Regions from separate parts of the Agromyces capsici genome, predicted to be linked through region 1. Evidence: predicted binding sites of a transcription regulator. Region 1 holds the regulator's gene; the other holds the start of a gene.

Evidence for each region. The regulator HspR, encoded in region 1, represses chaperone genes until heat shock. The targets are predictions, from matches to a motif close to AAGTTGAGTCNNNNNGACTCAACTT.
Region 2: a site for HspR is predicted at 5,843-5,867, ahead of AC3RKB_RS10060 (ATP-dependent Clp protease ATP-binding subunit). Genes of this name have one in related genera too.

The regions. Positions count from the first base shown of each region.
Region 1 covers NZ_JBYRET010000001.1:934,445-943,170, reverse strand. Annotated here, with positions in the region: gene AC3RKB_RS04650 (nucleotide exchange factor GrpE) at 1-182, shown strand, start outside; gene AC3RKB_RS04645 (DnaJ C-terminal domain-containing protein) at 390-1,379, shown strand; gene AC3RKB_RS04640 (heat shock protein transcriptional repressor HspR) at 1,379-1,801, shown strand; gene AC3RKB_RS04635 (hypothetical protein) at 1,850-2,167, opposite strand; gene AC3RKB_RS04630 (GMC oxidoreductase) at 2,390-4,891, shown strand; gene AC3RKB_RS04625 (esterase) at 4,888-6,003, shown strand; gene AC3RKB_RS04620 (metalloregulator ArsR/SmtB family transcription factor) at 6,348-6,710, opposite strand; gene AC3RKB_RS04615 (FAD-dependent oxidoreductase) at 6,800-8,164, shown strand; gene AC3RKB_RS04610 (hypothetical protein) at 8,181-8,303, shown strand; gene AC3RKB_RS04605 (aquaporin) at 8,377-8,726, opposite strand, start outside.
Region 2 covers NZ_JBYRET010000001.1:2,126,588-2,135,313, forward strand. Annotated here, with positions in the region: gene AC3RKB_RS10050 (Eco57I restriction-modification methylase domain-containing protein) at 1-2,211, shown strand, start outside; gene AC3RKB_RS10055 (SNF2-related protein) at 2,208-5,663, shown strand; gene AC3RKB_RS10060 (ATP-dependent Clp protease ATP-binding subunit) at 5,883-8,507, shown strand; gene AC3RKB_RS10065 (hypothetical protein) at 8,652-8,726, opposite strand, start outside.

The sequences.
Region 1 (8,726 bases):
TCGGGCTGGTGCCGTTCGGCGAGGTCGGCGAGCCGTTCGACCCGCAGCGGCACGAGGCGATCTTCCAGCAGCACTCCGACGAGGTCGACACCGACACCGTCGCCGACGTCGTCGAGACGGGCTACACGCTCGGCGGCACGCTGCTCCGCGCCGCGAAGGTCGTCGTCAAGACGCCCGCGTAGCGACATCCGCACCACCGGTGGTCTCGCCCGCCGAACCCGTGAGCAGAATTCAGGAGCGCGCGGGCGAGATCACCACCAGGGGGCACGAATCGCCGGGCCGACCGCAGTCCGGCCGCCGTGCACTCCTGAATTCAGAACCAGACGCGGATTCGGCACCAGATCCGGATTCGGCACCCGACGCGGCAGGATGAGAGGAAGGAGGCGCCGATGGCCAGCCAGGATTGGTTCGACAAGGACTTCTACGCGATCCTCGGCGTCTCCAAGGACGCGAGCGACGCCGACATCAAGAAGGCCTACCGCAAGCTCGCGCGCAAGTACCACCCCGACCAGAACCCGGGGGATGCGGCGTCCGAGGCGAAGTTCAAGGAGGTCAGCGAGGCGCACTCGGTGCTCTCCGACCCCGAGGAGCGCAAGGAGTACGACGCCGTGCGCGCCATGGGCGGCGGAGCACGGTTCACCGCGCCGGGTTCGGGCGGCGCCGGCGGCTTCGAGGACGTCTTCGGCGGCATGTTCGGCGGCCCGGGCGGCACGCGGTACACCTACCAGCAGGGCGGCGGGCAGTACGACGACCTGCTCGGCGGCCTCTTCGGCGGTGGCCGCTTCGGCCAGCCGACCGGCGGCTACCGCGGCTTCGGCGGCCCCACGAAGGGCCGCGACGTCACCGCGTCGACGACGCTCGACTTCATCACCGCGACCAAGGGCGACCGCATCACGCTGCAGACGTCCGAGGGGCGTGAGATCACCGTGAACGTGCCCGCCGGCGTCGCCGACGGGCAGAAGATCCGGCTGCGCGGCAAGGGCCACCCGTCGCCCGACGGCGGAGAGCCGGGCGACATCGTGCTCACCGTCAAGGTCCGCAAGCACCCCGTGTTCGAGCGCGACGGGCTCAACCTGCGCGTCAACGTGCCCGTCACGTTCGCCGAGGCGGCGCTCGGCGCCACCATCCAGGTGCCGACGCTCGGCGGCGAGCCCGTGAAGCTGCGCGTCGCACCCGGCACGCCGAGCGGCCGCGTGCTGCGCGTGAAGGGCCGCGGCGTGCAGTCGTCGAAGGGCACCGGCGACCTCCTCGCCGTCGTCCAGGTCGCGGTGCCGTCGCACCTGTCGAAGGAGGCCGAGGACAAGCTCCGCGAGTTCGCGTCGCAGCTGCCCGACGAGAACCCGCGCGACGACCTCCTCGCCAAGGCCCGGGGCGCGTGATGCAGGTCGACGGCGAGAGCCCGCTCTTCGTGATCTCGGTCGCGGCCGAGCTCGCCGGGATGCACCCTCAGACGCTCCGCCAGTACGACCGCATGGGCCTGGTCTCCCCGAAGCGCACCGCCGGCAAGTCGCGTCGCTATTCGATGCGGGATGTCGCGCAGCTCCGCGAGATCCAGCAGCTCTCCAGCGAGGGCGTGAGCCTAGAGGGCATCCGGCGCGTGCTGGGCCTCGAGAACGAGGTGACCGAGCTGCGCGCCCGCGTGCGCGAGCTCGAGCGCGCGCTCGCCGACGAGATGCTCAACCGCCCGGGCCGGCGTGTGTTCGCGGCCGGCAGCGAGGGCGAGGTCGTGTCGCTGCGTGCGGGCACGCGCGTTCGCCGCGAGAACGCCGTGGTCGTCTGGCGCCCGCTCGAGCGCAGCTGAGCCGACCTCTCCGCCGGGCGGCGGAGCCCGGCGGTGGCGCGCCGCCGCCTACATGGCCGCGATGGCGAGCCACGCCCCGGCCGTCGCGAGCACGCCGGCGGCGACGAGCGCGAGGCCGATCCTGAAATGCCGGTGCGACTGGTACTCCCTCGAGACGAGCACGATCACGCCCGCCGTCGAGAACGTCATGACGGTCGCCGCGGCCCAGAGCCACGCATCGAACGTCGGATCGGTGCCTGCGGCACCGTCGGCCGCCATCCGGAGCCCGCCGCAGACCACGGCGACGAGCACTCCGAAGATGAACAGCAGCCCAGCCCCGTCCCGGGCGCCGGCGCCGGGTGGGACCGGCTCGACATCAGGCGTCATGGCGGCAGGATGTCACGGCGCACGCTCCGCGTCGATGACTTTGGGCCCGTCCGGCATGGGCGCGCCGCCGCGACGCGAGCCGCGACATCCGCCCTCGCACCCCCAGTGTTGGGGGGAAGGCCCGCATCGCCGCCGCCGAGGGGCCTTCGGTCATTGTGCGCCATCCGGAGCGGTGCGACCATGAGGCATCCTCGCTCGTGCCCATGGACTCGGGAGGCCGTCATGGTCGTGACGAACGTGAGCGCGCCGCCCGACGCGGCGGCCATCGAGCACGTGGACGCCGTCGTCATCGGATCGGGGTTCGGCGGCTCGGTCGCCGCGTACCGCCTCGCCGAGGCCGGGCGCTCGGTCGTGCTCTTGGAGCGCGGTCGCGCCTACCCACCCGGAAGCTTCGCCCGCACCCCGACGGAGTTCGGCGAGAACTTCTGGTCGCCGCCCGACGACCTGTTCGGGCTGTTCGAGACCTGGAGCTTCCGCGGACTGGAGGGCGTGGTGTCGTCGGGCCTCGGCGGCGGTTCGCTGATCTACGCGAACGTGCTGCTGCGCAAGGATCCGGAGTGGTTCGTGCACGACTCGCCGCTGCCCGGCGGCGGCTACGAGAACTGGCCGATCAGCCGGGAGGACCTCGACCCCCACTACGACCGCGTCGAGGACATGCTCGACGCGACGCCGTTCCCGTATCGCGACACGCCCAAGACCGAGGCGTTCGAGCTCGTCGCGCGCGCGGCCGGGCACGACGTGCTGCGCCCGCCGCTGGCGGTGACCTTCGCCGACGCCGACGGGAAGGTCGGGCCGTTCCTGCCGATCGCGCCGAAGCCGTACGGCAACATCCACGGGCGCGCCCGGTTCACCTGCTCGCAGTGCGGCGGCTGCGACATCGGCTGCAACTACGGCGCGAAGAACTCGCTCGACCACACGTACGTGTCCGCGGCCGCGCACCACGGCGCCGACATCCGCACGCTGCACGAGGTGCAGGGCATGCGACCGGTCGACGGCGAATGGGAGGTGCGCTACCGCGCGCACCGCCCCGGCGAGGGTCCGCCGGTCGACGGCGTGATCCGGGCGCACCGCGTCGTGCTCGCCGCCGGCACGTTCGGCTCGACCTACCTGCTGCTGCGCAACCGCGCGGCACTGCGCCACCTCTCGCCGGCGCTGGGCACGCGCTTCTGCGGCAACGGCGACCTCATCGGCTTCCTGATGGGCGCGAAGGAGCAGATCGACAAGGTCGCGAAGGCCCGACGCATCGCGGGCAGCCGTGGACCGGTGATCACGAGCGCGATCCGCGTCGGCGACCGCGTCGACGGCGACGGCAGCACCGGGCGCGGGTACTACGTGCAGGAGGCCGGCTATCCAGGGTTCCTCAACTGGCTGCTCGAGACCGCGCAGCTGAGGTCGGTGGTCTCGCGGTCGACGCGGGTGGCGCTCACGATGCTCGCCAAGCGCCTGAGCCTCGCGGGCGAGTCGAACATCTCGGCCGACCTGGCGCACGTGCTCGGCCGCAGTGCGATCTCGACGAGTTCGCTCCCGGTGCTCGGCATGGGCCGCGACGTGCCCGACGGGCGGATGTACCTCGATCGGGGCCGCCTGGCGATCGACTGGACCACCGCGACCTCGCTCGAGTACTTCGGCGCGATGCGCAAGACGATGTCGGATTTCGCCGCGACGCTCGGTGCGAAGTACGTCGACAACCCGCTGTGGCTCGCCAAGCGCGTGATCACGGTGCACCCCCTCGGCGGCGCGCCGATGGGCCGCAACGAGTTCGAGGGCGTCGTCGACCCGTGGGGCGAGGTGTACGGGCACCCGGGCCTGTGGGTCGTCGACGGCTCGGCCATGCCCGGGCCGGTCGGCCCGAACCCGTCGCTCACGATCGCCGCGTTCGCCGACCGTGCGGCCGACCGCATGATCGACACCTGGCCGCACGTCGCGCGACGGCGTGCCGGTGGTCGAGGCGCACCGACGGTGCGTACCGAGACGGCAGCGCGTGCCGAGACCCCGGACTCGAAGGAGAAGCCCCGCATGGATGCCACGCCCGCCACGGCCGCCGGCACGCCCGCCGCCACGCCCGACGGCACGCCCGCCGCCACCCCCACCTCCGTCGCGTTCACCGAGCAGATGAAGGGCTTCTTCGTGCTCGGCGACGGCGACCCCCGCGCGGCGGCGAAGGATGCCAGGGTGCGAGACGAGCGCATGATGTTCGAGCTCACGATCATGGCGCCCGACGTCGACGCGTTCGTCGAGGGCGAGGCGCACGAGGGCGTCGCGACGGGGTACCTCGAGTCCGACGCGCTCGGCGGCCGGCAGCAGGTCGAGCGCGGATGGTTCAACCTCTTCGTCGCCTCGGGGCGCGACGACGAACGGCTCATGAAGTACCGGCTGTGGCTCACGACCGACGCCGGCGCCCCGATCACGTTCGTCGGGTTCAAGGAGGTCCGCGACGACCCCGGCTTCGACCTCTGGGAGGACACCACGACCCTGTTCGTGCAGGTGCTCGAGGGGCACGTGCCCCCGCCGGCCGACGTCGCGGCGACCGGCCTCCTCGACGCCGCCGACCCGTCGGTGCTCGGCGCGGGCGTCCTGCGCATCGCGCCGGTCGACTTCGCCGAGCAGCTCACGACGTTCAGGACCACGGGCCCGGATGGTGCGCAGGCGATCGCGCGGTTCGGGTCGCTGTTCCTCGGGCGCCTGTGGTCGACCTACGGGCGGCTCGCGAAGGAGGACGCATGAGCAGCGGCGACGCCGCGACATCCGCGGCCGGCGACGCCCGCCCCGACGCGCCGGACCGGCCCGAGCCGGTGCCCGCGCGCACGACCCGCGACGACCATCGCACCGAGCACATTCCGTTCCGGGCCCTCGACGGGCAGTGGCTCACGATGCTGCACGTCGAGAACCCCGCGATCACACCGACCCGCGGGCCCGTGCTGCTGGTGCACGGCGCGGGCGTGCGCGCCGAGATCTTCCGCCCGCCGCTGCGCCGCACCCTCGTCGACGCGCTGATCGACGACGGCTTCGACGTGTGGATGCTGAACTGGCGCGCGTCGATCGACCTCGAGCCGGTCGCGTGGACGCTCGACGACGCGGCTGCCTACGACTACCCGGCCGCGGTCGCGCTGGTGCGGGAGCGCACCGGTTCCGACACCGTGAAGGCGTTCGTGCACTGCCAGGGCTCGACGTCGTTCACGATGGCCGCGATCAGCGGCCTGCTGCCCGACGTGCCGACGATCGTGACCAACGCCGTGTCGCTGCATCCGGTGCTGCCGCTCGGTTCGCGCGTGAAGATCCTCGGGCTGGCGCCCGCGATCAGCCGCATCTCGCCGGTGCTCTCGCCCAAGTGGGGGTACAAGTCCGAGGGGCCGTTCGCGAAGGCGCTGCGCACGGGGGTCGTCGCGGTGCATCCCGAGTGCGACAACCCGGTGTGCGCGATGGTGAGCTTCACGTACGGCAGCGGGCATCCGGCACTGTGGGCGCACCGCAACATCGACGCGGCCACGCACGACTGGATCGCGGGCGAGTTCGCGGGCGCGCCCATGACGTTCTTCCTGCAGATGCGCGAGTGCGTGAAGGCGGGGCACCTCGTGCCCGCAGGCACGGCGCCCGGCATCCTGCCCGAGCTGACCGTGCCGCCGCGCACCGACGCGCGCTTCGCGTTCATCGCCGGGGAGGACAACCGCTGCTTCCTGCCCGAGAGCCAGCAGCTGAGCTTCGAGCACTTCGAGCGGATGGCGCCGGGCCGCCACTCGCTGCACCGGATCCCGGGATACGGCCACCTCGACGTGATCTTCGGCGCCGACGCGTGGCGCGACACGCACCCGATCATCGTGGACGAGCTGCGGCGCTGAGCGGCGCGCCGCGCGCGCCGCGGCCGGTCGCTGAGCGGCGGGCTCGCGCGGGCGCGCCGAGCTGCGTGATGCTTCCGTTTACAGGAGATCGCACGGTCTACAGGACGATCTGGCGCGATCGGTCCTGTAGAGCCGTGGTTGACCTGTGAAGCGGGCCGATCCTCCGCCGCAACGTATGGCAACCCTTGAGATGTCGGACGTGTGCGGCTTCGTAGGACCGAAATGGCGGGAATCGTCAGATATACCTGCCCATGTCCGACGAACCCGGCTTCGTCCTACATTCCGAAGCGGGGCGGGCGGATGACGCGGCGCGCGAGGGATGCAGCGCGGGCGGCGGCAGCGCGTCAGCGCGAGGCGGTGACGTCGAGCAGGTGCGAGAGTTCGCCGAGGGCGCCGGGCACGAGCTTGTAGTACGCCCAGGTGCCGCGCTTGCTCCGGGTGAGGAAGCCCGCCTCCATGAGGATCTTGAGGTGGTGCGACACGGTCGGCTGGCTCAGGCCGACGGGCTCGATGAGGTCGCACACGCACGCCTCCTCGCCGTCGGAGGCGGCGACGATCGAGACCAGCCGCAGCCGGGTCGGATCGGCCAGCGCCTTGAGCTTGCGGGCGAGGAGGTCGGCCTGCTCGGCGTCGATGGTCTCGCGCGTGAGCGGAGCGCAGCACACCTCGACGTTCGACTCGGCGATCGGGAGCAGGTTCACGGTCATGCCGCCATCCTAACTCGAATATTGACAAACTTCGATGGAATGGCCACACTCAATATCGAAGTTCATCGATATCCGAGGAGTGCCCGACCATGACCCTGATCGATCTCACCGTCCAGAGCCTGCAGAGCCGCAAGCTCGACACCCTGCCCGTCGCGATCATCGGCGCCGGGCCGATCGGGCTCGCCACCGCGGCGAACCTGGTCGAACGGGGGATCGACTTCGTGATCTACGAGGCGGGCGACGAGATCGCGAGCAGCATGCGGCAATGGGGTCACACGCGTCTCTTCTCACCGTGGAAGCACGTCGTCGACCCCGCCTCGCGCCGACTGCTCGAGGCCACCGGGTGGGAGCTGCCCGCGCCCGAGTCGCTGCCGACCGGCACGGAGCTCGTCGAGCTCTACCTCGAGCCGCTCGCCGCGCTCGAGCCGATCGCGTCGCGGATCCGCACCGGCGTCGCCGTCGACGCGGTCACCCGCCGAGGCATGGACCGCACCCGCACGGCGAACCGCGCCGCGACCCCGTTCCTGCTGCGCACGCGCTCGACCGACGGTGTCGACGAGGTCACCGCGCGCGCCGTGATCGACGCGTCGGGAACGTACGAGCAGCCCAACTCACTGGCCTCCTCCGGCCTCGACCCGCTGGGCCTGCCCGAGGTCGCCGACCGGATCGGCCACGCACTCCCCGACGTGCTCGGCCGTGAGCGCGCTCGCTTCGCGGGCCGGCACACGACGGTCGTCGGCGCGGGGCACTCGGCGGCGAATACCCTTCTCGCGCTCGCCGCGCTCGCCGAGGAGGAGCCGAACACGAGGATCACCTGGCTGATCCGCAACGCGAGCGCCGTCCGCGTGACCACGTCCGACGACGACGAGCTCGTCGCCCGCGCGAACATCGGCCGCCGCGTCGACGCGCTCGTGCACGCCGGCCGGATCGAGGTCGTCGACCGCTTCGAGACCGTGCGCCTCGGCCGGACCGACGACGGTGTGCGCCTCTACGGTCTCCGCGGCGACGACCTCGTCGAGCACGAGACCGACCTCGTCGTGAACGCGACCGGCTTCCGCCCGAACCTCGGCATGCTCCGCGAGATCCGCCTCGAGCTCGACGAGACCGTCGAGGCGCCCAAGCGCCTCGCGCCGCTCATCGATCCGAACGTGCACACGTGCGGCACCGTCGAGCCGCACGGCTTCGCCGAGCTCGAGCACCCCGAGCCGGGCTTCTTCCTCGCCGGCATGAAGAGCTACGGCCGCGCGCCCACGTTCCTCCTCGCGACCGGGTACGAGCAGGTCCGCTCGATCACCGCGTGGCTGGCGGGCGATCTCGCCGCGGCGCGCAACGTCGAGCTGGTGCTGCCGGCGACGGGCGTGTGCTCGACGAGCCTGGCGGCGGATGGCACCAGCGCGGGCTCCTGCGCGACCGAGCCGGCCGCGGCATCCGCGCAGTCGAGCTGCTGCAGCTGACCTCGGTGCCCGGGTCGTGGAGCGAGTTCCTCACGACCGGCGGCGAGGCCGCGTGGCGGTCGTGCCGTTGCTCGCGGAGGAGCCGGTCGGCGTCGCCCGGCTCGCCGCGCTGAGCGACCCGGTCGCCCAGCATGCGTGACGTCGCCCAGCACGCGTGAGGTCGCCGGGGCGTCCTCGGGTCGACGCCGAGCGCGCTCGGGCGTCACGCCCGGTCAGGCGAGCTGTTCGGCGGCACGACGGTCGTCCAGCTCGGCTCGTGACGACTCGGCCCGCGGAGCGAGGAGTTGCACGGCGGCCCAGCCGACCAGCGCGCCGACGCACTGCGCCGCGATGAACGGCAGCACCGAGCTCGGCGCGATGCCCGCGAACGTGTCGGTGATCGCGCGGCCGATGGTGATCGCGGGGTTCGCGAAGCTCGTCGAGCTCGTGAAGAAGTACGATGCGCCGATGTACGCGCCGACCGCGGGCGCGACGAGCCCCGTCCGGCCCGTGCGGACGAGCACGAAGATGACCACGACGAGTCCCGCGGTCGCGACCACCTCGGAGAGCAGGTGTGCCGGCG
Region 2 (8,726 bases), 1.2 Mb from region 1:
ATTCCCGACGTTCGGCAGGAGTTGCTCACGATCGCGGGTGTGGCCCGGGATGCGCTCGGCACCGATGAGGTCGCCAAGACGGAGGTTGAGGAAATCGGGCTGCTTCGCCGGCAGGTCGCCCGCCGGTGTATCTATGGGCTCGACATCAATCCGCTAGCTGTCGAGCTCGCTCGCCTCGCCTTGTGGATTCACACGTTCGTCCCCGGTCTGCCGATGTCGAATCTTGACCACGGCCTCGTGTGCGCGAACAGCCTTACCGGCATCGGCACAATCGACGAGGCGATTGATGCACTTGTCGGGGTGGATAAAAGGCGTGGTGCGAGGCAGCCCGTGACGGCACCTGACGGTGGCTTCGTTCTCGATCTGGCAGACGACCGGCATGAGTCGGGCTATCAACGCATGGTTCGTGGCGCGGTCACGGAATATCTCAACCAATCGCTCCCGCTCCTCGCGGACGTTGCGAACGCCTCCGAGGCGGGTAAGGCCGAGGTCGCGCGGGCGACAGACCTGCTCGCCAGGGCTAAGGAGGCAGCCGCACCGGCAGCGAGGATCTTCGACGCCGCCGTTGCTGCGCGACTGGGCGAGTGGCGAGCGGAGATCACTCGGGAAGAGCATGTCACGCGACTCGTCGAGTCGTCACAGCCCACCGAGATCGTTCGCGTGTTGGACCCAGCGCACCTGCCTGCGCTCTTTCCCGAGGTCTTTCTTCGGGACAACCCGGGCTTCGACGTCCTGCTAGGGAATCCGCCGTGGGAGACCGTCAAGGTCGAGGAGCAGAAGTGGTGGTGGCTTCGATTCCCGGGGCTCGGTCTGCGTCGAATGGCGAAGAAGCAGCAAAATGCGGTAATAGCCGACCTTAAGAAGCGGCGTCCTGATCTCGTGCGCGAGTATGAGGCCGAGGTGGCTAACGTCGCCAAGTACGGAAAGGCCATTAGGACTGGCCCGTTCGATCTCGGATCCGGGGACACGGATCTTTATCAGGCGTTCGCGTGGAGGGTGTGGCAGTTGTTGCGTTCGCGTGGTCGCAGCGCAATCGTGCTACCTCGTCCTGCTGTGTCGGGTGCCCCACTCGAGGCGTGGCGCCGTGAAATCTTCCGCTCTGGATCCTTTGCCTCCGTCTGCCTGGCGATCAACAACGGCCACTGGGTCTTCGAGAGTCCCGTCCACGCGAGCAAGGAGTTCGCTTTCACGGTGGTAGAGCGTGACGGTGACCGCGTCGTACGGTTCGCTGGGCCGTTCGCATCAGAGCCGGACTTCCTCCGGGGCGCGGACCGGCTTGCGGAAGTGCCAGCAGGTGAATTCGAGACCTGGTCCGACGTTGCAGCGTTCCCGCTCATTCCCGACCCCGAGTCGGCGACAATCTTCCGCGTGATGCACCGGAGCCCCGTCTTCGCGGCTAGTAGGCCGGGTTGGGACTTCCGGCTGACTAACGAGTTGCACTCGTCGAACGACGCGGATCTGTACGATTTTGACCTCACACCGTCGGCGAAGATTCCGATCTACAAAGGCGAGTCGTTCAATCTCTGGGATCCGGACACAGGCATCTACTACGCGCGTGCCGATGCGGGATCGCTACGACATCACCTCAGTCAGAAGCTGGCGGCGCAGACTCGTCAGGCGCGCTCCCCGTACCACGGGCTCGATTTCGGGACGAAGTTGCCGATGGATCGGCCACGTATCGCATTCCGGAAGATCACGAGCAACACAAACCAGCGCACAACGATTGCTGCGCTCATTCCGGGCGGCATTTCCGCGACTGAGGGATGCCAGGTTGTGCTACGGGCAGACGGCGATGAGAAGGCTGAGGCGTTTCTCCTAGGCGTGCTGAGCAGCTTGCCGTTCGACTGGGCCGCGCGGCGGTGGGTGGAGATCAATTTCAACTTCTATGTGATGAAGTCGCTCCCAGTGCCTTACTACGATCCGGATGCAGCGCTCGCGCGGAGGGTTGTCTCGATCGCTGCTGCCATTGGTGCGGTTGACGGCCGCTATCACGACTGGGCCAAGGCGGTCGGCGTCGACACTGGCACGGGGAAGGACGACCGCGTGAAGGAGTCCCTAATAGCCGAGCTCGACGCTCTGGTGTTCTTGCTCTACGGTCTGACCCCCGCGCAGGTGCGCCATGTTTTCGCCACATTCCATCGTGGGTGGGACTATCAGGAGAGGCTCGACGCCGTGCTGGTTCACTACTTCCATTGGAAGGAGAGAGCGTGACCGAAGATCAGCTGCCTGCGTTCGCGACGAACAATCCGGTGATGACAGTCGCGTCCGAGATCAACAAGATGTACCGAATCATCCGTGAGAAGCTCGCGGTCACACCCGCGGCGGCAATCGCCACGGCGTACGTCAACCCGTCGGGATTCGCGCTCCTCGCTGACGAGTTGAACGAAGTGCCTTACGTCCGTCTACTGCTAGGCGCGGAGCCGCAGGAGGACATCGTACGGGCGCTTGCTGCCGCGGACGAGGGAGCAGAGAAGCGGGTGGTGGCCGCGCTTAAAGCACACGGCGAGTGGATGAAGGCTGAACGCGACACGATGGGCTTCGCGCGTCGCGCGAGTCAAAACGCGCAGCGCATGGTCGAGTGGCTGCGAAGTGAGTCCAATCGTGGGACACCGCGCGTCGAAGTCCGCCGATACACCGAGGGCTTTCTACACGGCAAAGCGTATATCAGCGACGACTCCATGCTCGCGGCCGTGCTCGCGGGCTCCTCAAACATGACCCTCGCCGGGCTCTCGCGCAACGCCGAGCTGAACCTCGGCTACCCCGCAGGCGACCCGAACTACGTCAAGAATGTTCGGGACTGGTTCAATGAGCTCTGGGACGTGAGCGAGACATATGACCTCGCCGCACACTACGAGCAGCAGTGGGCACCGCACACGCCGTGGTCGGTTTTCCTTCGGATGCTATGGGAGCTGTACGGGGCGCACTTCGACGAAGAGGCCATGCCCAAGAGCACGGCTTTCAGCCTTACCCGATTCCAGGCAGATGGCGTCGCTCGCATGGAGCGGCTGCTCGATGAGCTCGGCGGCGTCCTCGTTGCAGACGAGGTGGGTCTCGGCAAGACCTTTCTCGCTGCCGAGGTGATTCAGCAAGTCTCGGAGCAGAACCGTCAACGTGTGCTCATCGTGGCACCTGCCGCGTTGCGAAACTCAATGTGGCTTCCATTCCTCCGCAAACATGGCTTCAGCTACCGCGTAGACGTCATGTCCTACGAGGAGATTCGCAACAAGGTCGATCCTGACTCGAGCGGTCACGACCCGCAGTTCGTCAAGCAGGCCGAGGATTACTCGCTCATCGTCGTGGACGAGGCCCACAACCTGCGCAACGCAGGAACGGCACGCTCAGAGGCGGTAGACCTTGTCATCCTTGGGGGCAAGTACCCGAAGAAAGTGCTCCTACTCACGGCGACACCCGTCAACAACTCACTCACCGATCTGGAAACGCTCATCAGGTACTTCGTTCGTGATGACGCGCGGTTTGCGCCTATCGGAATCCCGTCGATTCGGAAGTACATCCAGGCCGCACGCGCGATCGACCCCGAGAATCTCACGCCTGAGCACCTCTTCGACCTCATGGATCAAGTGGCGGTTCGCCGCACGCGAAAGTTCGTCAAGGAGTTGTACCCCCACGAGGAGATAATCGGGCCGGACGGGCGCCCAATGCTCATCCGCTTCCCACAAGCGAAGGTGCGGCGGATCGACTACGACCTAGATGACTCGGACCTCGCACTTGTGGACGCGATGATTTACGCGCTCGACCAACCGCACCTTGATGACCCGCACAAGCTGTATCAAGAGCGAAGCGACGACCCGGGCCGCCTGCTGCTCTCGCGGTATGTCACGAGCGCCTACCTTCTTGGAGACGGTCTCCAGGCATACCAACTCTCGAACGCCGGCCTGTTGCGGTCTGCGCTCCTAAAGCGGCTGGAGTCATCTCCGCAGGCCCTGCGTGCGACGCTGGACACCCTGATTGCCGCGCACCGCGCATTCCTCGATGCGCTAATGGGGGGGTACGTGCTCATCGGCGAGGCGCTTCGCGACTGGGGCTCCGCCGAGTCCGACGACCTCGACGAGTTCGTGCGGGCCCTCGACATGGACGAACGAGATCAGGCTCAGCCCGCATCGTTCTACCGCGTGGATGACCTCCGAGCCGATGTTGAGAGCGACCTGGCACTGCTCGGTCGGCTGCGCGACTTGGCCGACGCGACCATCGCAGACGGAGAACCTAAGACCGCGCAGCTTGCCGAAGAACTCACCGCAATCGCTGCCAAGGCGCGTGCGGTCGATCCGCGGGGCGTGTCCTCTGGCGACCGCCGCAAGGTGATCGTCTTCTCTACATACTCCGACACGGTCATCGCGCTCCACGAGTACCTCTCGCAGATCATTGCCGAGGTGCCCGGCGACTCGCCGCTCGCCGACTATCGCGCCCGTATAGCCCCGCCGATCCTAGGCGCTTACGCATCGACCCAGAAGCGAGGCGAGACCGGGGGTGTCGATCAAGGCGGCCGCGCTGCGACAATCGCCGGGTTCGCACCCAGGACCGCCGGGGCGCTGAACGATGGGGGCGAGCCGCTACACGAGGACCAGTTCGACATCCTCATCACCACGGACGTTCTCGCCGAAGGTGTGAACCTCCAGCAGGCCGCGCAGATCATCAACTACGACCTCCCTTGGAATCCGATGAGGATCGTGCAGCGCCACGGGCGTGTCGATCGAATCGGGAGCCAGCACGAGGCGGTCGACCTTGGCCTCTTCTTTCCATCTGACCGGCTCGATGCGCTGCTCGGACTCGAGCGGACGCTCAAACGGAAGCTTGCACAGGCAGAGGCGGCAGTGGGAGCGGGGGAGGTGCTTCCGGGACGCAAAGGTCGCGAGGTCCTGCTTGTCGACGCCGCCGACGCCGACGAGATTGTCGAGCAGATCGAGGAACTGGTCGAAACCCGGGGATCCTCCGCTGCGCTCTCGGGTGAGGAGTACCGCCGCCGCCTCTATAACGCGTTCGATCAGGATCCCGTGCTGGCGCGCGATGCGAAGGACCTGCCGTACGGGTCCGGCAGCGGGTATGAGGCATCGCGGCTTGCGGGGAACGCCTACGTCTTCTGCGTCAAGATCGCGGGCCACCCACAACCGTGGTTCCGCCTCGTTCCCGTTACCGAGAACTGGGAGCCGATCGAGAGCGACAACGGGCCGCTTACCAACGCGGACACGCTGCGTGCGCTCATCGCGGCCGATCCCGGGGGCCCGAACACCGCGCGTTGGATGACTGACCTCGTGTATGACCGCGCGTATGACGCGTGGGCTGTCGCTCAGGAAAGCATCCACGCGCGCTGGCAAGAGTTGACCGACCCGAACAACCTGCAACCCGATGCCCCGAAGTCATTCCGCGACGCGTTCGATCTTGTGCGAGCCGAGGGCGGGGCTCTTGGTGGAGATCAACGGGAACTCTTGCTGCGGCTGCGTGCAGTCCCGACAAAGAAGGTAGAGCGTGGCGTACGACGTGCACTCAACGAGGGGCGCACGGCGAGCGAGCGCATCGAGTTGGTGCGCACGGTACTCGACGCGGCAGGCATCCAGGCACCTCCGCCGGTCAGACCGCTGCCTACGGTTTCGCTCGGCGAAGTCCGGTTGGTTGCATGGATGGCGGTGAAGGGCAAGCCTGCGGTTTGAACAGCCTCTTCTTGGAATTGACCGGTCGACGTGCGCAGGCGCTCCGGGCCGGTGCCGAGGACCCTCGCCCCGCGACTGCCCTTCGAAAGCTTGCGCCCGATCTCCAACGGCGGCCGCCGAGCTGCGATCGTTCCCAGACGTCGTTGCGCAGAAGGAATACCCTCGCCTTCAATGCGTTGAACTTGAGCGTACCCAACTCAAGTTCCCAGGAGGACCTAGGTGCCAGACGACTTCAACGAGGCCGGCGCGAGCTCGTTCGACGAGTTCCTCGCCCGGTATCTCGCGGGTGAGCAGGCCAGGCAGGCGCGGTCGATCGACCTCAGCCGGTTCCTGACCTCGCGCACCCAGAGCATCCTGCAGCGCGCCGGACGCTTCGCGCTCGAGCGCGGGCAGACCGAGCTCGACGCACTGCACATCCTGCGCGTCATCGTCGAGGACGAGTCCGTCGCGCAGGCGATCACGCGCGTCGGCGCGAGCCCCGAGCGCATCATCACGGCGACCGAGGCGCGGCTGCCCGCGGCATCCGACACCGCCGACGTCAACTCGGCCATGATCACCCCGAGCGCGAGCCGCGCGCTGTTCCACGCGTACCAGGTCGCACGCTCGAGCGGGTCGACGTACATCGACCCCGAGCACCTCTTCTTCGCGCTCGTGCTGGGGCAGGACGCCCCCGCCGGGCAGGTGCTCGCACGCGCCGGCGTGACCGCCGACGCGCTCGCGGCCGGGCTCGGCGAGCACGTGGCATCCGCTCAGGGCGAGGGCACCGACACCGCGAACGACGGTTATGGCGAGCAGACGGATGCCGCGGCATCCGCCACCCCCATGCTCGACAAGTTCGCCATGGACCTCACCGAGCGCGCCATGAACGGCGAGCTCGACCCCGTGATCGGCCGCGCCGACGAGATCGAGCAGACCATCGAGATCCTCAGCCGCCGCACGAAGAACAACCCAGTGCTGATCGGCGAGGCCGGCGTCGGCAAGACCGCGATCGTCGAGGACCTGGCCCGCGCGATCGTCGAGGAGAACGTGCCCGAGGCGCTGCTCGGCAAGCGCGTCGTCGCGCTCGACCTGCCCGGCATGCTCGCCGGCACCCGCTACCGCGGCGACTTCGAGGAGCGCCTCACCAAGACCATGGAGGAGATCGCCGAGCACCGGGGCGAGCTCATCGTGTTCATCGACGAGGTGCACACCGTCGTCGGCGCCGGTGGTGCCGGTGAGGGCGGCATGGACGCGGGCAACATCCTGAAGCCCCGCCTCGCCCGCGGCGAGCTGCACCTCGTGGGTGCGACCACGCTCAAGGAGTACCGCACCATCGAGAAGGACCCCGCGCTCGAGCGCCGGTTCCAGCCGGTTCGCGTGGGGGAGCCCTCGATCGAGGACTCCGTGCTCATCCTGCAGGGCCTGCGCCCCGCGTACGAGGAGCACCACGGCGTCACCTACACCGACGACGCCCTCCGCGCCGCCGTCGAGCTCAGCGCCCGGTACCTCACCGACCGCGTGCTGCCCGACAAGGCCATCGACCTCATCGACCAGGCCGGCGCGCGCCTGCGCCTCAAGCTGGGCGTGAAGGTGGATGTCTCGGGGCTGATCTCGCGGCTGGCGGAGCTCGAGGCCGACAAGAACGCGGCCGTGCGGGCTGAGCACTATGAGGAGGCGTCGCGGATTCGGGATGAGATCTCGAAGGTGCAGGAGCGGCTCGACGAGGCGACGGAGAAGGCGAAGGCGCAGGGGACGGTTGCGCAGGCTGGTTTCGAGACGGCCGCGGACGGCCTCCTCAACCAGCACACGGTCGACGAGCCGCAGATCGCCGCCGTGATCTCGCGGGCCACCGGCATCCCGGTGAATCGGGTTACCGAGGGCGAGCGCGAGCGTCTCGCGAACCTCGAGGGCGAGTTGCACGCCCGGGTCATCGGGCAGGATGACGCGGTCACCGCCGTCGCCCGCTCGGTGCGCCGCAACCGCACCGGCATGGGCGATGCGCGCCGGCCCGTCGGCTCGTTCCTGTTCCTCGGACCGACCGGCGTCGGCAAGACCGAGCTGGCGCGGGCGCTCGCGTCGTCGCTGTTCGACGACGAGGGCGCGATCATCCGCTTCGACATGAGCGAGTTCGGCGAGCGGCACACCGTGTCGCGGCTCGTCGGCGCCCCTCCCGGCTACGTCGGCTACGACGAGGCCGGCCAGCTCACCGAGCGGGTGCGGCGCAACCCGTACTCGATCGTGCTGTTCGACGAGATCGAGAAGGCGCACCCCGACGTGTTCAACCTGCTGCTGCAGGTGCTCGACGACGGTCGCCTGACCGACGGCCAGGGTCGCACGGTCGACTTCCGCAACACGGTGATCATCATGACCTCGAACCTCGGCTCGGAGTTCCTCGCGTCGCGGTCGGGTGCGCTCGGCTTCGTGGCGTCGACGGATGGCTCGGGGTTCTCGTCGCAGGACGACGTGCGTGCTCGAGTGATGGGCAAGGTGCGCGAGGCCATGCGGCCGGAGTTCCTGAACCGCATCGACGAGATCGTGCTGTTCCAGAAGCTCTCGTCTGACGAGATCGCGCAGATCGTGCGCCTGATGCTCGGCGCGACCGAGCGCCGGCTGGCCGCTCGCGAGATCGCGTTCGAGGTGACGGATGCCGCGGTGGCGCTCCTCGCGGAGCGCGGCTACGAGCCCGAGTACGGTGCCCGTCCGCTGCGTCGCCTGATCCAGCGCGAGATCGACGACCGCATCGCCGACCTCTTCGTCACCGGCGCGCTCGGCGACGGCGAGGCGGTGCGGGTGGATGCCGCCGACGGCGAGTTCGTCGTGGCATCCGTGCCGAACGCCACGGTGTCGCTGCCGGACGCCGCCTGACCCCACCCGAGCTCCGTGTCGTCATGGGGGCCGGAACCGTGCACGAACGGGGCACTCAGCCCGCCGGATGACCCCCGATGCGGCACCGAACCCGCCACGACGGCCCGGCCTTCCCCCGGAGGCCGGGCCGTCGTCGTCAGGGCGTCAGTCGGCGATGTCGACCGAGTCGAGCAGCTCGCTGAGGCCGTCGCCCGGCGGGAGATCCTCGGCGAACGAGAC